3 regions of the Mesorhizobium sp. P2_E10 genome follow, and region 2 is predicted to be linked to each of the others. Evidence: predicted binding sites of a transcription regulator. Region 2 holds the regulator's gene; each other region holds the start of a gene.
The links. Region 2 encodes PhoB, which activates phosphate uptake and scavenging genes when phosphate is short. Its sites were predicted from a motif close to TGTCATNNANCTGTCAT; they were not measured.
Positions count from the first base shown of each region.

Region 1: the regulator PhoB is predicted to act here: its motif matches at 4,042-4,058, upstream of AC1D0N_RS04420 (ceramide glucosyltransferase).
Region 3: the regulator PhoB is predicted to act here: its motif matches at 2,846-2,862, upstream of AC1D0N_RS13765 (esterase-like activity of phytase family protein).

Region 1 is NZ_JBFUEK010000001.1:911,607-917,478, reverse strand. It holds gene AC1D0N_RS04435 (ABC transporter substrate-binding protein) at 1-93, opposite strand, end outside; gene AC1D0N_RS04430 (2'-deoxycytidine 5'-triphosphate deaminase) at 186-1,280, opposite strand; SAM riboswitch at 1,424-1,501, shown strand; gene AC1D0N_RS04425 (O-succinylhomoserine sulfhydrylase) at 1,559-2,749, shown strand; gene AC1D0N_RS04420 (ceramide glucosyltransferase) at 2,780-3,934, opposite strand; gene apaG (Co2+/Mg2+ efflux protein ApaG) at 4,144-4,536, shown strand; gene AC1D0N_RS04410 (Hsp33 family molecular chaperone) at 4,729-5,760, opposite strand; gene argF (ornithine carbamoyltransferase) at 5,856-5,872, opposite strand, start outside.
Region 2 is NZ_JBFUEK010000006.1:267,195-273,066, reverse strand. It holds gene AC1D0N_RS18510 (sugar ABC transporter permease) at 1-935, opposite strand, end outside; gene xylF (D-xylose ABC transporter substrate-binding protein) at 1,087-2,127, opposite strand; gene AC1D0N_RS18500 (ROK family protein) at 2,400-3,647, shown strand; gene phoB (phosphate regulon transcriptional regulator PhoB) at 3,986-4,675, opposite strand; gene phoU (phosphate signaling complex protein PhoU) at 4,695-5,402, opposite strand; gene pstB (phosphate ABC transporter ATP-binding protein PstB) at 5,444-5,872, opposite strand, start outside.
Region 3 is NZ_JBFUEK010000004.1:382,415-388,286, reverse strand. It holds gene AC1D0N_RS13785 (sugar phosphate isomerase/epimerase family protein) at 1-137, opposite strand, end outside; gene AC1D0N_RS13780 (Gfo/Idh/MocA family protein) at 137-1,171, opposite strand; gene AC1D0N_RS13775 (LacI family DNA-binding transcriptional regulator) at 1,368-2,387, shown strand; gene AC1D0N_RS13770 (ferritin family protein) at 2,422-2,736, opposite strand; gene AC1D0N_RS13765 (esterase-like activity of phytase family protein) at 2,971-4,446, shown strand; gene AC1D0N_RS13760 (L,D-transpeptidase) at 4,522-5,316, opposite strand; gene AC1D0N_RS13755 (MATE family efflux transporter) at 5,487-5,872, shown strand, end outside.

The sequences.
Region 1 (5,872 bases), on a different contig from region 2:
CAGTTTCTCCGCGGCCTGTGCCGAAAAGGAGCCGGCAGCAATGACCAACATGGCGGCGCTTGCCGCCGATAGGATCCATCTCGAAATCCGCATTCTTGTTCCCCTTGCAGTTAAGTCATCATGACGGTCGGCACAGCCAAGCATGGCGCGCCGGGTCAGGCAAGGTCTCACGGTGACAAGGAAGATCAGCGCGCGGCGCGGAAATGCTTGGACAGCTTCAGGCCTTGCGCCTGGTAGTTGGAGCCGAGATCGGTGCCGTAGAGCGCCTGCGGCCGCTTCAGCATGTGCTCGTAGACCAGCCGCCCGACGATCTGGCCATGGTCGAGGATAAACGGCACTTCGTGGCTGCGCACTTCGAGCACCGCCCGGCTGCCGGTGCCGCCTGATGCCGAATGGCCAAAACCCGGATCGAAGAAGCCGGCATAGTGAACGCGGAATTCGCCGACCAGCGGATCGAAGGGCGTCATCTCGGCGGCGTAGAGCGGCGGCACATGCACCGCCTCGCGCGACACCAGTATGTAGAACTCGTCGGGATCGAGCACCAGTTCGCCAGCGCCGCGCTTATAGAGCGGCTCCCAGAAGTCGACGACATCCTGGGCGGCACGCTTGTCGACATCGACAAGGCCTGTGTGATGCTTGCCGCGATAGCCGACCAGCCCATCCTTGTCGCCGTCGAGATCGATCGACAGCGCGATGCCGCCGCCGGAAATGTTGGGCGGCTCGGTGGCCACCAGCATCTCGGCGCGGTGCAGTTCGCTCAGCTCAGCCTCCGACAGGAGCGCATTGCCGGTGCGGAAGCGGATCTGCGACAGCCGCGAGCCGGTGCGCACGACGATCGGGAAGGTGCGCGGGCTGACCTCCAGGTAGAGCGGACCGTCATAGCCGGCGGCGATCTTGTCGAACTCGTGGCCGCGATCGGTCATCACCCGGGTGAAGATGTCGAGCCGTCCGGTCGAACTCTTCGGGTTGGCCGATGCGGAAATGTCGGCAGGCAGCGCCAGGCCTTCGAGCAGCGGCACGATGTAGACGCAGCCGGTTTCAAGCACCGCGCCTTCGGCGAGATCGATTTCGTGCAGTTTCAGCCGATCGAGCTTTTCGGCGACCTTGTGGCCCGGCCCGGGCAAAAAGGAAGCGCGCACCCGCCACGCTTTGGCGCCGAGCCTGAGATCGAGGCTGGCCGGCTGGATCTGGTCGGCATCGAGCGCACGCGGCGACTTCAGCGCGCCCGACTGGAACAACGCGGAAATATCCTGATCGGGAAGAATGCCGGTCTGCCGCAAAGCTGGCTCCGCTTGAAGGCCGCGACTCTTTTTTTGTCGCAGGTTCTTGCCGCAAAACCGTGTAACACTTTTGCGGAACCTGCTTGGTACAAACCTCTTAATCAAGCCGGGAATTGACGCAAGCGCGGTGCAGGTCTAAAGGGTCGTTATCCCGTGGTGATTTGGCCGGTCGGCTTGCAGCCACGTTAAACAAGTCGCTAAAGGACCGTCGGGCCGCAAGGCCGTATGGACCGGTTGCGACTTTCGCGGCCGGTTTTTTTGTGTCTGGAACAAAAGCGATGAGCACCAAGAAGCGTAACTGGAAGCCTCAGACAGCACTCGTGCATGCAGGGACCTTGCGTTCCCAATTCGGCGAAACGTCGGAGGCGATGTACCTCACCCAGGGCTATGTCTATGAGACGGCGCAGGCAGCCGAAGCGCGCTTCAAGGGCGAAGAGCCGGGTTTCATCTATTCGCGCTACGCCAATCCGACCGTCGACATGTTCGAAAAGCGCATGTGCGCGCTTGAAGGCGCGGAAGACGCGCGCGCCACCGCGTCCGGCATGGCGGCGGTGACCGCAGCCCTTCTGTGCAGCGCCAAGGCCGGCGACCACATCGTGGCGGCGCGCGCGCTGTTCGGTTCCTGCCGCTGGGTGATCGAGACGCTGGCGCCGAAATACGGCATCGAGGCAACGCTGGTCGACGGCACCGACATCGCCAATTGGGAAAAGGCGGTGAGGCCGAACACAAAACTGTTCTTCCTGGAAAGCCCGACCAACCCGACACTGGAAGTGATCGACATCGCCGCAGTTGCTGCGCTCGCCAATTCGATCGGCGCGCGGCTGATCGTCGACAACGTCTTTGCCACCCCCTTGCAGCAGAAGCCTTTGCAGCTCGGCGCCCACATCGTCGTCTATTCGGCGACCAAGCATATTGACGGCCAGGGACGCTGTCTCGGCGGCGTCATCCTGTCGGACAAGAAGTGGATCGACGAGAACCTGCACGACTATTTCCGCCACACCGGCCCCAGCCTGTCGCCGTTCAACGCCTGGACGCTGCTGAAGGGCCTGGAGACGCTGCCACTGCGCGTGCGCCAGCAGACCGAAAGCGCCGGCAAGATCGCCGATTTCCTGGCCGGGCGGCCGGAAATCGCCCGCGTCATCTATCCGGGCCGCGCCGACCACCCGCAGGCGGCGGTCGTCAAGAAGCAGATGTCGGGTGGCTCGACGCTGATCTGCCTCGACGTCAAGGGCGGCAAGCAGGCGGCCTTCGCCTTGCAGAACGCGCTCGACATCGTGCTGATCTCCAACAATCTCGGCGATGCCAAGAGCCTGATCACCCATCCGGCGACGACGACTCACAAGAATCTGAGCGACGAGGCGCGCGCCGAACTCGGCATCGGGCCGGGAACGCTGAGGCTCTCCGTCGGCCTCGAGGATGCGGACGATCTGCTCGCAGATATCGAGCAGGCGCTGAAGTCGGCAAAATAGGCTTCGCCCGATACGACAAGGCGCGGGCGCTCAGGCGCCCGACGGCGTCTCTTCCAGTTCGGCTGCCTTGGTGCCGATGGTCATCGCGTTGCCGCGCCAGTCGACGGCGCCGCCGAGCCAGCCGCGCACCCAGAGGGCGGGCAGCATCACGTCGCGCGCCATCAGCGCCGGGATCATGCGCGGCGACAGGTACCAGCCCTTGCCCCAGGCCAGGGCGCATTCCGGCAGGTAGGCGAGTGCGAGCACGGCGAGCGCGGTTGCCGGCAGGCTGAAGCCGGCGCCCGCCGCCGCCAACAGCGCCAGCACCAGTGGCACCGCCACGCCAGTGAATATCTCGGGCGCGAAGAACTGCGGGAAGGTGACGCGGCGCAAGCGCGCCCAACGCGCCTGGCGCGACCAGATTTCGTCGAAACTACGTTGGCCAAGCGGCTGCTCGAAGGGCGAGGCGACAAGATTGACGCGCAGCCCGAGCCCATTGACCAGCTTGGTCGCGGCGGCGTCCTCGGCGATCTCGGCGGCCAGTGCGCGGATGCCGCCATTGGCATCGAGCATCGGCTTGTTCCACAGCATGCTCTTGCCCTGGGCAAAGCCGAGGCCAAGCGCGTCGCCGGTATATTGCCAGCGCGCCTGCAGCGTGTTGAGGAACGCGCATTCGACCTCCGCCCAGAACCCGGCCGGCCGCGAGCCGATCGGCGTCGAGCAGACGAGGCCGGTGTCGTCGCGCCATGCCGCCAGCAGATGCTGGACATAGTCCATGGGCATCAGCACGTTGGAATCTGCAAGGATGACCCATTGGTGGCGGGCCGCTTCCCAACCCTTGACGCAATTGTTGAGCTTCGGATTGCCGCTGATGCGGTCATCGCCAAACAGCAGCCGGGCCGGTATCTCGGGAACCCGGGCAATCGCCCTGTTTATCATCTTGACCACCGGATCGTCGGCGTGGGCGACGCAGAAGAGCAGCTCATAGCGCGGCCAGTCGAGCGAGAAGGCGCGTGCCAGGGTCTCCTCGGTAAATGGCTCGACGCCACGCGCCGGGACCACGATCGACACCCCCGGCGCCTTGCCGGCGGGCGGCGCGATGGAGCGCCGCCGTCTCAGCATGAATGAAGCGAGCAGGATGCCGGCGAGATTTGAAAGAAGCAGGGCTATCGAAAGCAGGGCTGCGGCTATGACTGTCAGTTCCATCGAGATCTGGTCACTCCGGGAAAAGCCGGCCGCAAATAGCCATTTTTGAACGGTTCGACAGAGCGCTTGAGTCGCCCGGCACAGTCCGGACACACCATCATTGTCATGTGTCACTTAAATGACATTGTTTGTCGGCACCTGCGCTTGAGGTCGTTGACCGGGCCGGGGAGAGCGCCGACAGTTCCGCTCACATTGCCTTGGAGTAGCCCATGTACCGCGCCGTTACGCGCAACATCGAAGTGCAGGTCAGGCCGTTCTATCTGGAGGATCGCTCGGATCCCTCCGAGAACCGCTATGTCTGGGGCTATCAGATAACCATCGACAACCAGTCGGACGATTTCGTGCAGCTTTTGTCGCGCTATTGGCACATCACCGACGGCACCGGCCGGGTCGAGGAAGTGCGCGGTGCCGGCGTTGTCGGCGACCAGCCCGAACTCAACCCCGGCGACAGCTATCAATACACGTCCGGCTGCCCGCTCTCGACGCCGTCCGGCATCATGGTCGGCCACTACACCATGCGCAACAAGCGGGGCGAGACGTTCGACATCGCCATCCCGGCGTTTTCGCTGGATCTGCCAGGGACACGGCGGACGGTGAACTAGCGTCTTTCTCCCCGTCTCTATACGGGGAGAAATGCCCGGCAGGGCAATGAGGGGCGGCGCCGGTCCCTGAGATTATCTTCCATGTACAAGCGCGTCTGAGTGTATTGCCGCTGCCATTTGCCGACGGTCGCGCTGCCCCTCATCCGCCCTTCGGGCACCTTCTCCCCGTAGAACGGGGAGAAGGAAGAGAGGTTACTGAGCCGCAAACTCCGCCGGATCGAAGTCATACTGCTTCGAGCAGAACTCGCAGGCGACGTGGATGCCACCGTCCTCGGTGCTGTCCTTGATCTCCTGCGCCGAAAAGCCCTCGAGGATGCCGCGGATCTTGTCCCTGGAGCATGAGCACTGGTCGGCGACTGGAACGCCGCCGAAGACGCGCACGCCGTGCTCATGGAACAGCCGGTAGAGCAGCCGCTCGGCGCCGATCGTCGGGTCGATCAGTTCGGTCGGCTCGATGGTGCCGAGCAGCGCCACCAGTTCCTGCCAGGAATTGTCGGCCGGTTCATGCGTCACGTCGCGCGGATCGCCGTCGCCGCCCGAAATGTCAGGCACGCGCATGCGTTCGGGCGATTGCGGCAGGAACTGCGCCAGGATGCCACCGGCGCGCCACTGCTCACGGGCGCCACGAGGACCTGGCGTCAGCAGCTTGGCCACCGACAGCCTGAGATCGGTCGGGATCTGCTCCGACTGGCGGAAATAGGTGCGTGCCGCATCTTCCAGCGTTTCGCCGTCGAGCTGGACGATGCCCTGGTAGCGCTGCGTGTGGGCGCCCTGGTCGATGGTCAGCGCCAAAACGCCGCTGCCGAGCAACGTCTGCTGCGACGTTTCGCCGGTAGCGATCAAGGCTTCCAGCCGGTCGGCATCGAAGCGCGCATAGGCCCGCAAGGCCGATGGCGTGGAGAAATCCGCGACCAGCATGTCGACCGGCCCGTCGGTGCGGGTCTGCAGGATAAACTTGCCCTCGAACTTGAGCGAGGTGCCAAGCAACACCGTCAGCACACAGGCTTCCGCCAGCAGCCGGGCGACCGGCTCGGGATAGTCGTGGCGGCTGAGGATGGCGTCGAGCATCGGCCCGAGCTGGACCGTGCGGCCGCGCACGTCGAGCGGGCCGACCTCGAAGGGCACGACGTGATCGTCGCCGGCATAGCCGAATTCGCCGAGTTTGGGGTGATGTTCAGTCACTTGATGCGTTTCCAACATGACAAAGCTCCAGGGCGCGGCCATGCCGCCCCCTGGGGTGCATGCGTCCAAACGCGCTTGATTTGCGTGATGCGGCGCAGATAGGCATCGCGCCGCCCCAGATCAAGCGCCCAGACACATCAAGCGCCCAAGCACC
Region 2 (5,872 bases):
GTGCGCTTGGTAATGAAGGTCATGCTGATGCCGACAGTCACCGCCATCAGCACCGGTATAGCGATGCCGTGCGCGATAAACAGCCCGCCTTCGGGAAGAGTGATGCCGTTCTGCTGCGCATACTGGCGCACGATGCCGATTGGCCATGGATAGGAATTGGCGATCCAGACGGCGCCGAGGATGGCCGCGCAAGCGACCACGCCAAGCAAGGTCTCGGCCCAGACGGGGCGCAGCGGAAAGCTGAACCGCTTGCGCTGCGAGCGGCCGTTGAGCAGCGCGAAGGCAACCGCCGCACAAGCGACCACGCCGACGATCCAGCTGGCGGTGGCGCCGATCGAGCCGCGCGGTCCGCCGCCCATCAGCTGAAAAGTGGCATCGAGCGGCGCGACCGTGCGCCCGCTGGTGATCAGCCATGCCATGCCGCGCCAGACCAGCAGGCCGCCCAGCGTCACGATGAAGGCCGGAACCTCCATATAGGCGATGATGAAGCCCTGGAACGCGCCGATCAGCAGACCAAGCACCACGCCGACGGCCAGCGCGATGATCCAGAGCCAGGGATTTCCAAGCTGGAAGCCGATGACGCGAATGAGGAATTCGGCCTGCGCCACGCCCATGATCATACCGATCACGCCTTCGACGGAGCCGACCGAAAGGTCGATGTTGCGCATGACGATGACCAGCACCATGCCGGTCGCCATGATCGCGACCGAGGAGGTCTGCACCGACAGGTTCCACAGATTGCGCGGCGTCAGGAAAAGCCCGCCCGACAGGATATGGATGCCGACCCAGATGACCAGCAGCGCGCCGACCATGCCGAGCATGCGCGTGTCGAGCTCGGTAGCCCTGAGGAACCGCCCGACGGCGCTGAGTTCGGATGCACGCGCCCGGTCCGCGGCAGTGCTGGCGACCGGCTGATTAGAGGTCGTGTCGGTCATGCTATCCTCCCACCGGTTTGCCGTCTGGCGCGGATGCCGGAAACATGGATGCTATTTGCTTTCCGCGGTCATTTGAAGCGGAAAGCCCCTTGAGAAACGCCGCGGCTTTTGGGCCGCGGCGCCGAGATTTGGAACCGATAGCGGTCCGGTTTTAGTTGCAGGCCGCAACGCTGCCGGCAGTGACGCCGGCGCAGACTTCGTCCTTCTTGATCCAGCCGGCGTCGATGACGACGTTGAGGTTGTCCTTGGTTATGGCAACCGGGGTCAGGAACAGCGACTTGACGGTGTTGCCGCCAGGCGTGGTGAAGTCCTTGGCGCCGGCAATGTCGCCGGTCTTCTTGCCGTCGGCGAGCTGCGAAGCGATCTCGGCGGCGTTCTTGCCGAGTTCGCGCGCGTCCTTCCACACCGACACGGTCTGCGTGCCGAGTGCGATGCGGTTCAGCGCGGCGTGGTCGCCGTCCTGGCCCGACACCGGTACGGTTCCGGCCAAGCCCTGCGCCGTCAGCGCGGCGACAACGCCGCCGGCGGTGCCGTCATTAGCTGCAACCACCGCATCGACCTTGTTGTCGTTGGCGGTCAGGAACTGTTCCATGTTCTTCTGGGCGTTGGCAGGCAGCCAGCCGTCCGTATAGGCCTCACCGACATTCTTGATCTTGCCGCCGTCGATGGCTTCCTTCAGCACTTCCATCGAGCCGGCGAACAGGAAATCGGCATTCGGATCGGCACCCGAGCCCTTGATGAAGACGTAGTTGCCTTCCGGCTTGGCCTTGAACACTTCGCGGGCCTGCATGCGGCCGACTTCCTTGTTGTCGAAGGTCAGGTAGAAGACATCCTTGTTCTCGATCAGACGGTCATAGCCGACGACCGGAATGCCTTCGTCCAGCGCCTTCTGCACCGCCGGGCCGATGGCCGATGCATCCTGCGCAAGGATGATCAGCGCGTTGGCGCCCTGCGAAATCAGGCTCTCGACATCGGTAAGCTGCTTGCCGGGATTGGACTGCGCGTCGGCGGAGATGTACTTGTCGCCGGCGGCCTCGATCGCCGTCTTCATCGCCGCTTCATCGGTCTTCCAACGCTCTTCCTGGAAGTTCGACCACGAAACGCCAATGACCTTGTCCTTCGCCTGTGCGACCGACGCCAGCGTCAGCGACATGGCGACACCCGCCAGGATGGCGGCTGTGAATCTTTTCATTGTATCCTCCCTGCGCCGCGTGCGGCGCGACCAAACTGGCCCGAAGGCCGGCACAAAGGCTCTATTTTTTCGAGCCTCGAAAAAATACTGATCCAACGCCGGAGCGCTGTCAACATCGATTCTGATGGATTTTGATGTGTCACTGACTTTTTTTCGAGACTCGCAATAAATAATGACAGGCCTGCCGGCTTCTGCCAATATTTGGCTGGTGTCACCGACTGCCTTCAATATCATGAGAGGCCGCGGGGACGACCGGGAGGAAAGCAAGAAAGATGTCGGTTGGAATCCGCCACGACGATTTGCGCCGCCGCAACCGGGCGATGGTGCTTTCGGCCGTGCGCCGCGCCGGCCAGCCGTCGCGGACCGAGATCGCCGCGACCACCGGCCTCAGCCACTCCACCATATCGGCGATCTCCGCCGACCTGATCGGGGAAGGCATCCTGGCCGAGAGCAAGGCCAGCGAGCCGGTTTCGCTGAAACGCGGTCGGCCGCAAGTCGGTCTCGGACTCAATCCGGAAGCCGCCGCTGTGATGACCGTGGTGCTGTCGCTGAATTTCCTTTCCGTCGCTGTCATCGACTACGCCGGCCAGGTGGTGGCCGAAGAGCAGCGCCGGCTGGACACGCTGACCATGCCGCGCGACGAACTGATCGGCGAATGTGTCGCCATAGTCAGGCGTCGGCTCGAGGATCCCGACCTCGACACCCACAGCGTTGCCCGCATTGCTATGGGCATCCAAGGCATCACCGATTCGCACGCCCGCGCCATGCTGTGGTCGCCGATCACGCCGCAGACCGACATCGCCTTCGCCGACATACTGGAAGGCGAATTCGGCATTCCGGCCACCATGGAAAACGACTGCAACATGATGGCGGTGGCGCTGCAGTGGCGCGATCCGGTCCGCTACCACGACGATTTCATCGCCATCCTTTTGTCGCACGGCATCGGCATGGGACTGGTGCTGAAGGGCGAGCTGTTCACCGGCACCCATTCATCGGGCGGCGAGTTCGGCCACATGATCCATCGCCCGGGCGGGGCGCTGTGCCGTTGCGGGCGGCGCGGCTGCGTCGAGGCCTATGCCGGCAACTACGCCATCTGGCGCAACGCCAGGCAATTGGGCGAGGACGCCGAGCCGGTCGCCGATGTCAGCGACGCCGACATGCGGGCGCTCGCCGTCGCGGCACGCGAGAAAGACGGGCCGGAGCGCGAGGCCTACCGCAAGGCCGGCGAAGCGCTCGGCTTCGGCCTCGGCAGTCTTTTTGCGCTGATCGATCCCGCGCCGGTCGCCATGGTCGGCGTCAGCGCCGCCGCCTTCGACCTGATCGAACCGGCGCTGCGCGAGGCCATCGCCCAGACCGCCGGCGGCCAGCACTCGAAATCGATCTCCTTCGACACCGAACCGAACGAATTGCCGCTGATCCGCGAAGGCTGCGCCATGCGGGCACTGAGCTTCGTCGACCAGGAGATCTTCGCGCCGGGCGGGCAGGCACGGGCTGGCGCTATCGGGAAAGACGTGGCCTGAGGACGACGTCAATCATTGATGCCGCAGATTGTCGCCGACTTTGGAGATTGGCCGAAGCCGTCCCAACGTCGTCATCCCAGGGCGAAGCAGGAGCGAAGCTCCGTCGCGGAGACCCTGGGATCCATGCCGTGAAATCGGTCAAAGAATTCAACGGGGCAGAATTCTGCACAGTAGCAACGCCTTGAGGTCGCGGCATGGATCCTTGGGTCTGCGCCGCGTCGCTACGCTCCTTGCTTCGCCCAAGGATGACGAAGCCATGAGCGGGCTGAGCCAATCATCGACGCGTGAGGTCCGGGAGTGGACGCATTCAACCAATAAACGCTTCCGCGCCGAGGGACCTAGTCTTCGCGGATCGCGTAGCCCGCCCCGCGGATGGTGCGGATGACGTCGGGCATGCGGCCATTGTTGACCGCCTTGCGCAGCCGCCCGACATGGACGTCGACCGTGCGCTCGTCGATATAGATCGTCTCGCCCCAGACATTGTCGAGCAACTGGCTGCGCGAGAACACCCGGCCGGGATGCCGCATCATGAACTCGAGCAGCCGGAATTCTGTCGGCCCGAGCCGGATCTCGCTCTTCTTGCGATAGACCCGGTGCGATTCGCGGTCGAGCACTATGTCGCCGACCTTGAGCACACTGGACAGGACTTCCGGCTTGGCGCGGCGCAGCAGCGCCTTGACCCTGGCCATGAATTCCGGCGTCGAGAACGGCTTGACCAGATAATCGTCGGCGCCGGTCGACAGGCCGCGCACGCGGTCGCTCTCTTCGCCGCGCGCGGTCAGCATGATGATCGGCAGCCGCTCGGTTTCGGGCCGCATCCTCAGGCGCCGGCACAGCTCGATGCCGGAAACCGACGGCACCATCCAGTCCAGCACCAGCAGGTCGGGCACGTTTTCCTGCAAGCGGATTTCGGCCTCGTCGCCGCGCGTCACCACCTCGACCTGGTAACCTTCGGATTCGAGATTGTAGCGGAGGAGCACGCCTAGCGGCTCCTCGTCCTCCACCACCATGATGCGTGGCGCGATCATCGACTGGTCACCTTTGTCGTCATGCCGCCGGCGCGGACATCGCCGTCTCGTCCTGCTTCGGACGATTGGCGGGCAATTGCGAGCCGGTCAAAACATAATATGCATTTTCGGCGATGTTGGTCACATGGTCGCCGATGCGTTCGAGGTTCTTGGCGCAGAACAACAGATGCGTGCAGGCGGTGATGTTGCGCGGGTCTTCCATCATGTAGGTCAAAAGCTCGCGGAACACCGAGGTGTATTTGACGTCGATGCGCTCGTCGTCGTTTCTGAGCTTGGCGAGCGCTGCCGCATCGGCGGCGGCGTATTCCTCGACCACCCCTTGCACCTGGATGAGCACCAGTTGGGCCATCGCATCGATGGAATGCGACAGGTCGCGCGGCGTGACGCTGAGGCCGACGGTGCCGACGCGCTTGGCGATGTTCTTGGCCAGGTCGCCGATGCGCTCGAGGTCGCCGGCCATGCGGATCGAGCCGACCACTGCGCGCAAATCGTTGGCCATCGGCTGGCGCTTGGCGATCAGCGTGATGGCGCGGTCGTCCAGCTCGCGCTGGCGCGCATCCATGATGGCGTCGTCGGAGACGACGCGCTGCGCCAGGGCGTTGTCCGAATTGAGCAGCGCCTTGGTCGAGCCGCTGACCATCGAGCCGGCGAGATCGCCCATGTCGCGGATCAGCTTGCTGATCTGCCCCAACTCTTCATCGAAAGATGCGACGGTATGTTCACCCATGATCCTCGTCCTCGTGCCTGAAACTTCGCTGCCGGAACCGCTCAGCCGAACCGGCCTGTGATGTAGTCCTGGGTGCGCTTGTCGTCGGGATTGGTGAACATCTTGTCGGTGGCGCCCTCCTCGACGAGATAGCCGAGATGGAACATCGCCGTGCGCTGCGACACGCGCGCCGCCTGCTGCATCGAGTGGGTGACGATGACGATCGTGTAGTTCTGGCGCAGTTCGTCGATCAGTTCCTCGACACGGGCGGTGGCGATCGGATCGAGCGCCGAGCAGGGCTCGTCCATCAGGATCACCTCGGGCGACACGGCAATGGCGCGCGCGATGCACAGACGCTGCTGCTGGCCGCCGGAAAGGCCGGTGCCGGGCTCCTGCAAGCGATCCTTGACCTCGTTCCAGATCGCCGCCTTCTTCAGGCTCGACTCGACGATCTGATCCATGTCGGCCTTGCGCTTGGCCAGTCCGTGGAT
Region 3 (5,872 bases), on a different contig from region 2:
CCGCCCAGCGTCTGCCAGAAGAAGGGCTGGACGCTCTCGAAGCCGAGCGGCAGGATCGCCTTGATATAGGCGGCTGGGTCTTCAAGATTGGCCCGCACCATGGTGCCGATCCTGATGTCGAGAAGCGGGTTTGGCATCATTGTTGTTCCTGTGAAGCGATCGCCACCCGGCGCCCGGTCTCGGCGCTCTCGATGGCGCCAAAAACCATGGCCAGGCTCTTGATGTTGTCGGATCCGCGCGTTTCCGGCTCGGTGCCGGTCTCGATGGCGCGCATGAAATCCTGGATGATGCCGAGATGGCCGCCAATGCGGTCGGCGGGATCGAGCGGCGGCACGATGATCGGCTGGGTCAGGTCGAACAGGCCGTCGCGGACCGACAGAACAACTTCCGCCTTCAGCCCCTCCTCGCCGTCCCAGACCAGGCTGCCGTTCTCGGCGATGATGCGCCACGTGCTTTCCCAGCTGGTGCGGAAGCCGGCGGCGCACCAGCTGCCGGCGTAGGTGAAACGCTTGCCGCCGCCGAGATCGAAGACGGCGCTTGCCGACGATCCCTGCCGGTACCAGGAATTGGCCGGCTCCCATTCCTGGCAGTAGACGCCGGCCGGTTCGCCGGCGACCATGTAGCGGGCGGCATCAAATGTGTGGATCGCCATGTCGAGCAGCAGCACATGCGCCATCTCTTCGCGAAAACCGCCGAAATGCGGCGCGACGAAGAAGTCGGCATGGATGCTGGTTGGCGCGCCGATGGCGCCGGAATCGAGAAAGCGCCTGATGCGCCTGACATTGGCGACATAGCGCCGGTTCTGCACGACGGCATGGATACGCCCGGCACTGCGCGCCGCCTCGACGATGGCGCGCGCATTCCTGGGACTGTCGGCGAGCGGCTTTTCGGTCAGCAGATGGCAATCATGGGCAAAGGCCGAGAACGCAACGTCGCGCCGCGCGGCGGGAACAACGACGTCGAAAACGGCATCGGGCCGGGTCTGGTCGAGCACCGCGTCGAGGCTGGTGCCGATGACGGCGCCGGTGAGCTCGTATTCGCGCGCCCTCGCCTTCGCCCTGTCGGCGTCAAGGTCGACAAGGCCGACAATGGCGAGCCCGGCAACCTGCCTGGCTGCATCAAGCCAGGCCTTGCTCATCGCTCCGCAACCGACCAGGACGACGTTGATCATCTAGCACTCCTCCCTCTCGGTCCCTCCAGACCGGTCGTCACGGCATTCACGGCTTGACCGTAAACGTTTTTCCGTAAACGTTTACGAGAACACACCCGATGAGGTAGAATGTCAATCGCCTGCTTGTAAAAAATCGTCTTGTCGCCTTGGCCTGAGCAGCCGCCGGTGATAGCGAGGGTTGGGGGAGAACTGTCCTTTGGCGTCCAGCATTCACGACCTTGCACGTCACCTGAACATTTCGATCGGCACCGTGTCGCGGGCGCTGAATGGACGCGCCGACGTCAATGCCGATACGCGTCAGCGCGTGCTGGCGGCGGCCAAGACGCTGAACTATTCGCCGAACCAGTCCGGTCGCAGTCTGCGCCAGGGCGCCACCCATTCGATCGCCTTCATGCTGCAGCCGCATCCGGGTGACCAGCAATATGGCGAGCCGTTCTTCATTCCGTTCCTGATCGGACTCCAGGCTAAACTGGCTGAGAGCGGGCTCGACCTCACCGTGGTCATGGGCGCGCCCGGCGACTATCAGTCGGAACGTCTGCGCCGTGTCGTCGAGACGCGCCGCGCCGACGCCGTGGTGCTTGCCTGGACGCGGCGCGAAGACGAGCGCATCGATTATCTGACCCAGGCCGGCTTCCCTTTCGCCACGCTGGGCCGCAGCCGCTCCGGCGCCAAATCCTATCCCAGCCTCGACCTTGACTTCGAAAAGGCCGGTGCCGACGCGGTCGACCGGCTGGTGGCGCGCGGCCACCGCCGCATCGCCGCCATCCGTCCGTCGCTTGACCTCAATTTCGGCTATCTGTTTCTCGACGGCTATCGCAAGGCCCTGCGGCGGCATGGCATCGAGGTCGACCCCGCTTTGATTGCCTCCGGCTTCATCAACGAGGCCGGCGGCTACGAGGTGACACCGCAGGTCATGCACGCCAAGCCGACCGCCATCATCTTCAACAATGACGCGATGGCGCTTGGCGGCTGCAAGGCGTTGGCCGAGATGGGCATCAAGCCCGGTCACGACATGGCGGTGACCGTCATCGTCGACACGCCGCTCTGCCGCTACTTCTCACCGGCGCTGACCGCCTTCCGCCCGGCGCTGGAGCCGATGGGCCAAAGGCTCGCCGAGATTCTGCTGGCCTCGATCCCGGCCTTCGCCGGCCCGGACGGCCCGCGCCTCATCCGCGAGGTCTGGCCGCTGGAGTTGGTCGCGCGCGACAGCGATTGATCTGGAGCAGCGGCTGGTGGCTAAGGCCGGTAGCTCAATCCACCTTCTTCTCGCCCCTCTCGCCAGCCTTCACAATATCGCCAGTGGTGAACAGTATCTCCTTCAATTCCGCGCGCCAGTCCGTCTTCTGACGCAGCAGGAATTCCAGATCCATGCCGAAATGCTTGAATTCCTCGCCTTGCGCGTTCTTCATGATCGCCTTGGCCTGAGGGTCTTTTTCCACCGACATGCGCTGTTCGTACCAGCCGATCGCCTCCGCCTCCTCGATCAGCGAGGTGATCATGCGGGCAAAGGTTCGCACCTTCTGCGACAGTTCTTCCGGCGGCTCGTGATACTGATCGAAACCCATTTCTGTCCCTTCCTGATCCCATAGCCCGGCCGATCACGCGAAGCGGCACCAGGCTTCGTTGCAACGGATCAGAATGGAGAATGGTTCCGGCTGCCAACGAGCCCGCCCCTGTCACGCCAGTATCATGTTCGCGTCCTAGACCGCTTCCGGGAAAAGGGCTCGCGGCATCGTCCGATGCGACGTGGAGTCCTTTCGGGTTTTGGCCGCTCCGGCTTTGTCGCAAAGAGGATAATCATGAAAAACTCGCACCGAACCCTGTCGCTCGGCGTCGCGCTGGCGCTGTTCGGCGCCGTGACGCCGACGCTGGCCGAAGGCACCGCCACCATCGGCGGCCTCGTCAACAAGGGGCTGGTCGGCGTCGGCCGCATCCCGGCCAACCTGAAGGACAAGTTCGGCGAGACCTTCGGCTCCGGCTCCGGCATGTCGATCGACACCGCTGGCTGGACGCATGACGCCGACGGCTACAGGGGCTCGCTGTGGCTGCTGCCGGACCGCGGCTACAACGTCGTCGGCACCACCGACTACCGGCCGCGCCTCAACACGATCGGCATCGAGTTCACGCCGGTGGCACCCGGTGCCGCTGCTGCGGCCGGACAGGAGCAGACGGGCGTCAAGGCGACGCTCGCCGACACCATGCTTTTGACCGACGACAAGGGTGCTGACGCCACCGGCCTCGACCCGCTCAACGGCGTTCGCGCGGCAAGCCGCGACCTGCCGATCCTGCCCGAGGTCAACGGCAAGCTGGCGCTCGACAACGAGGCGATCGCGCGGCTGCCGGACGGCACGATGTTCATCTCCGACGAATACGGCCCCAACATCTACCGCTTCTCGGCCGACGGACACCTTCTGTCGGCCACGCAGCCGCCGGCCGCCCTGGTGCCGATGCGCCATGGCGCGCCGAATTTCGCGTCCGACAATCCGGGCCCGGGTGCGGCCGAGCCCGATCCGAAGGATCCCGACACCGGCCGTCAGAACAACCAGGGCCTCGAAGGCATGGCGCTGACACCGGACGGCAAGTTCCTCATCGCCGTCCTTCAATCGGCGCCGCGGCAGGATGGCGGCGATTCTGGCTCGACGCGCCAGAACACCCGCGCCCTGGTCTATGACGCCTCCGACCTCGCCCATCTGAAACTGGCGCATGAATACATCGTGCCGCTGCCGGTGTTCACCGACGCCAAGGGCAAGACCAAAATCGCCGCGCAAAGCGAGATCGTGGCGCTGTCCGACCAGACCTTCCTGATGATCACGCGCGACAGCAACAACGGCCAGGGACTGAAAGGCGACACCTCGCTCTACCGCGAGATCAACATCGTCGATCTCTCCGCGGCGACCGACATCGCCGGTGGCGCCTTCGACGCGGCCGACAAGCCGGTGGCGCCCAAGGGCGTGCTTGACCCCTCGGTGACGCCGGCCAGGCTGACGCCGTTCATCGATATCAACGACAAGGGCGAGCTCGGCCGCTTCGGCCTGCACAATGGCAAGCCGAACGACAAGAACAACCTCTCGGAAAAATGGGAGGCGATGTCGGTGGTTAGCGTGCTCGATCCGGCGCTGCCTGACGACTATTTCCTGTTCGTCGCCAACGACAACGACTTCCTCACCCAGGACGGCTTCCAGGTCGGCGCGCCCTACAAGGCCGAGGACGGCGCCGATGTCGACACCATGTTCCTGGTCTATCAGGTCACGCTTCCGGGCCTCGCCAAGAAGTAGTCGGATACAATGGAAAAAAGCGGATGCGCCGGGCGCGTCCGCTTTTTTGTCGGCGATCAGCGGACCGCTGACGCCCTATTTCAGGATCTCCGCATCCCTCGGCACGCCGGCATCGATCGGCTCGGCGGTCCTGTTCGACACGGCGGAGTTCTCCCCGGCGACCGAGAAGGTCTCGCGCACATGGACCTGGGTTACGCCGTTGACCCGGCTGTACAGGTCGATGATGTCCTGGTTCATGAAGCGCACACAGCCGGACGAAGCGTTCTTGCCGATGGAATCCCATTCCGGAGTGCCGTGCAGCCGGTACATCGTGTCCTTGCCGTCGCGGAACAGATAGAGCGCACGGGCGCCGAGCGGGCTCTGCGGTCCCGGCGGCATGCCGTCCTTGTATTTCGCCAGTTCCGGCCGGCGCTGGATCATTTCTGGCGGTGGCGTCCACACCGGCCACTTCTTGCGCGCCTGAACGACAGCGGTGCCGGTCCAGCCGAAACCGGCCTTGCCGAGGCTGACGCCGTAGCGGATGGCCTTGCCGCCGTCGCGCACCAGATAGAGGAAGTGCTCCGACGTATCGACGACGATGGTGCCGGGCTTTTCTCCGGTCGGGTCGTCCACGATCTGGCGCACGAACTTCGGATCGAGCTTGGATATCGGGATCGCCGGCAGTTGGTAGCCCTCGTCGACACGTGCCGCGTACATGCTTTCGGCAGCGCCGAAAGCCGAATCGCTTGGCGGCGGCGGCGCTACCACCGGCGGCGGCGCCACGTCCGTCGTTGTGCAGGCCGAAAGCGCCACGGATGCAGCACCCAAGGCGGATGCCCCCAGAAACGCGCGCCGGTTCAGGCGCTCAGAAAAAAGCGGATTGTCGGACATGATCCCCCCGATTTGCGCCCCACGCGGCGACGATCCATATTCCATTCCGAATGCTTTGAGAACCTGATTGGCGCAGGCGCGCAAAGCGGAATGTTCCGATGCCGCATCGACCTTGTCCGTTAAATCGGCGATCATTGCGACCGGACTGAGACAGCGCCGAGCGGCCCACCATGGACGAAAAAATGCCCACGCGCCGGCGCACCGGCGACCTGACCAGCGGCCCAATCCCGCGCACGCTGCTGCTGTTCGCGCTGCCGGTGCTCGGCTCCAACGTGCTGCAGTCGCTCAACGGTTCGATCAACGCCGTCTGGGTCGGCCGCTTCCTCGGCGAATCGGCGCTGACCGCCACGTCCAATGCCAATCTGGTACTGTTCCTGATCCTCGGCACGGTGTTCGGCATCGGCATGGCGGCGACCATCCTGGTGGCGCAATCGGTCGGCGCGCGTGATCTGCCGGAGGCGCGGCGCATCGTCGGCACCAGCGCCACTTTTTTCTTCATCGTCTCGGTGGTGTTCGCGGTCTGCGGCTGGATCTGGGTTGATGCCATCCTCAACAC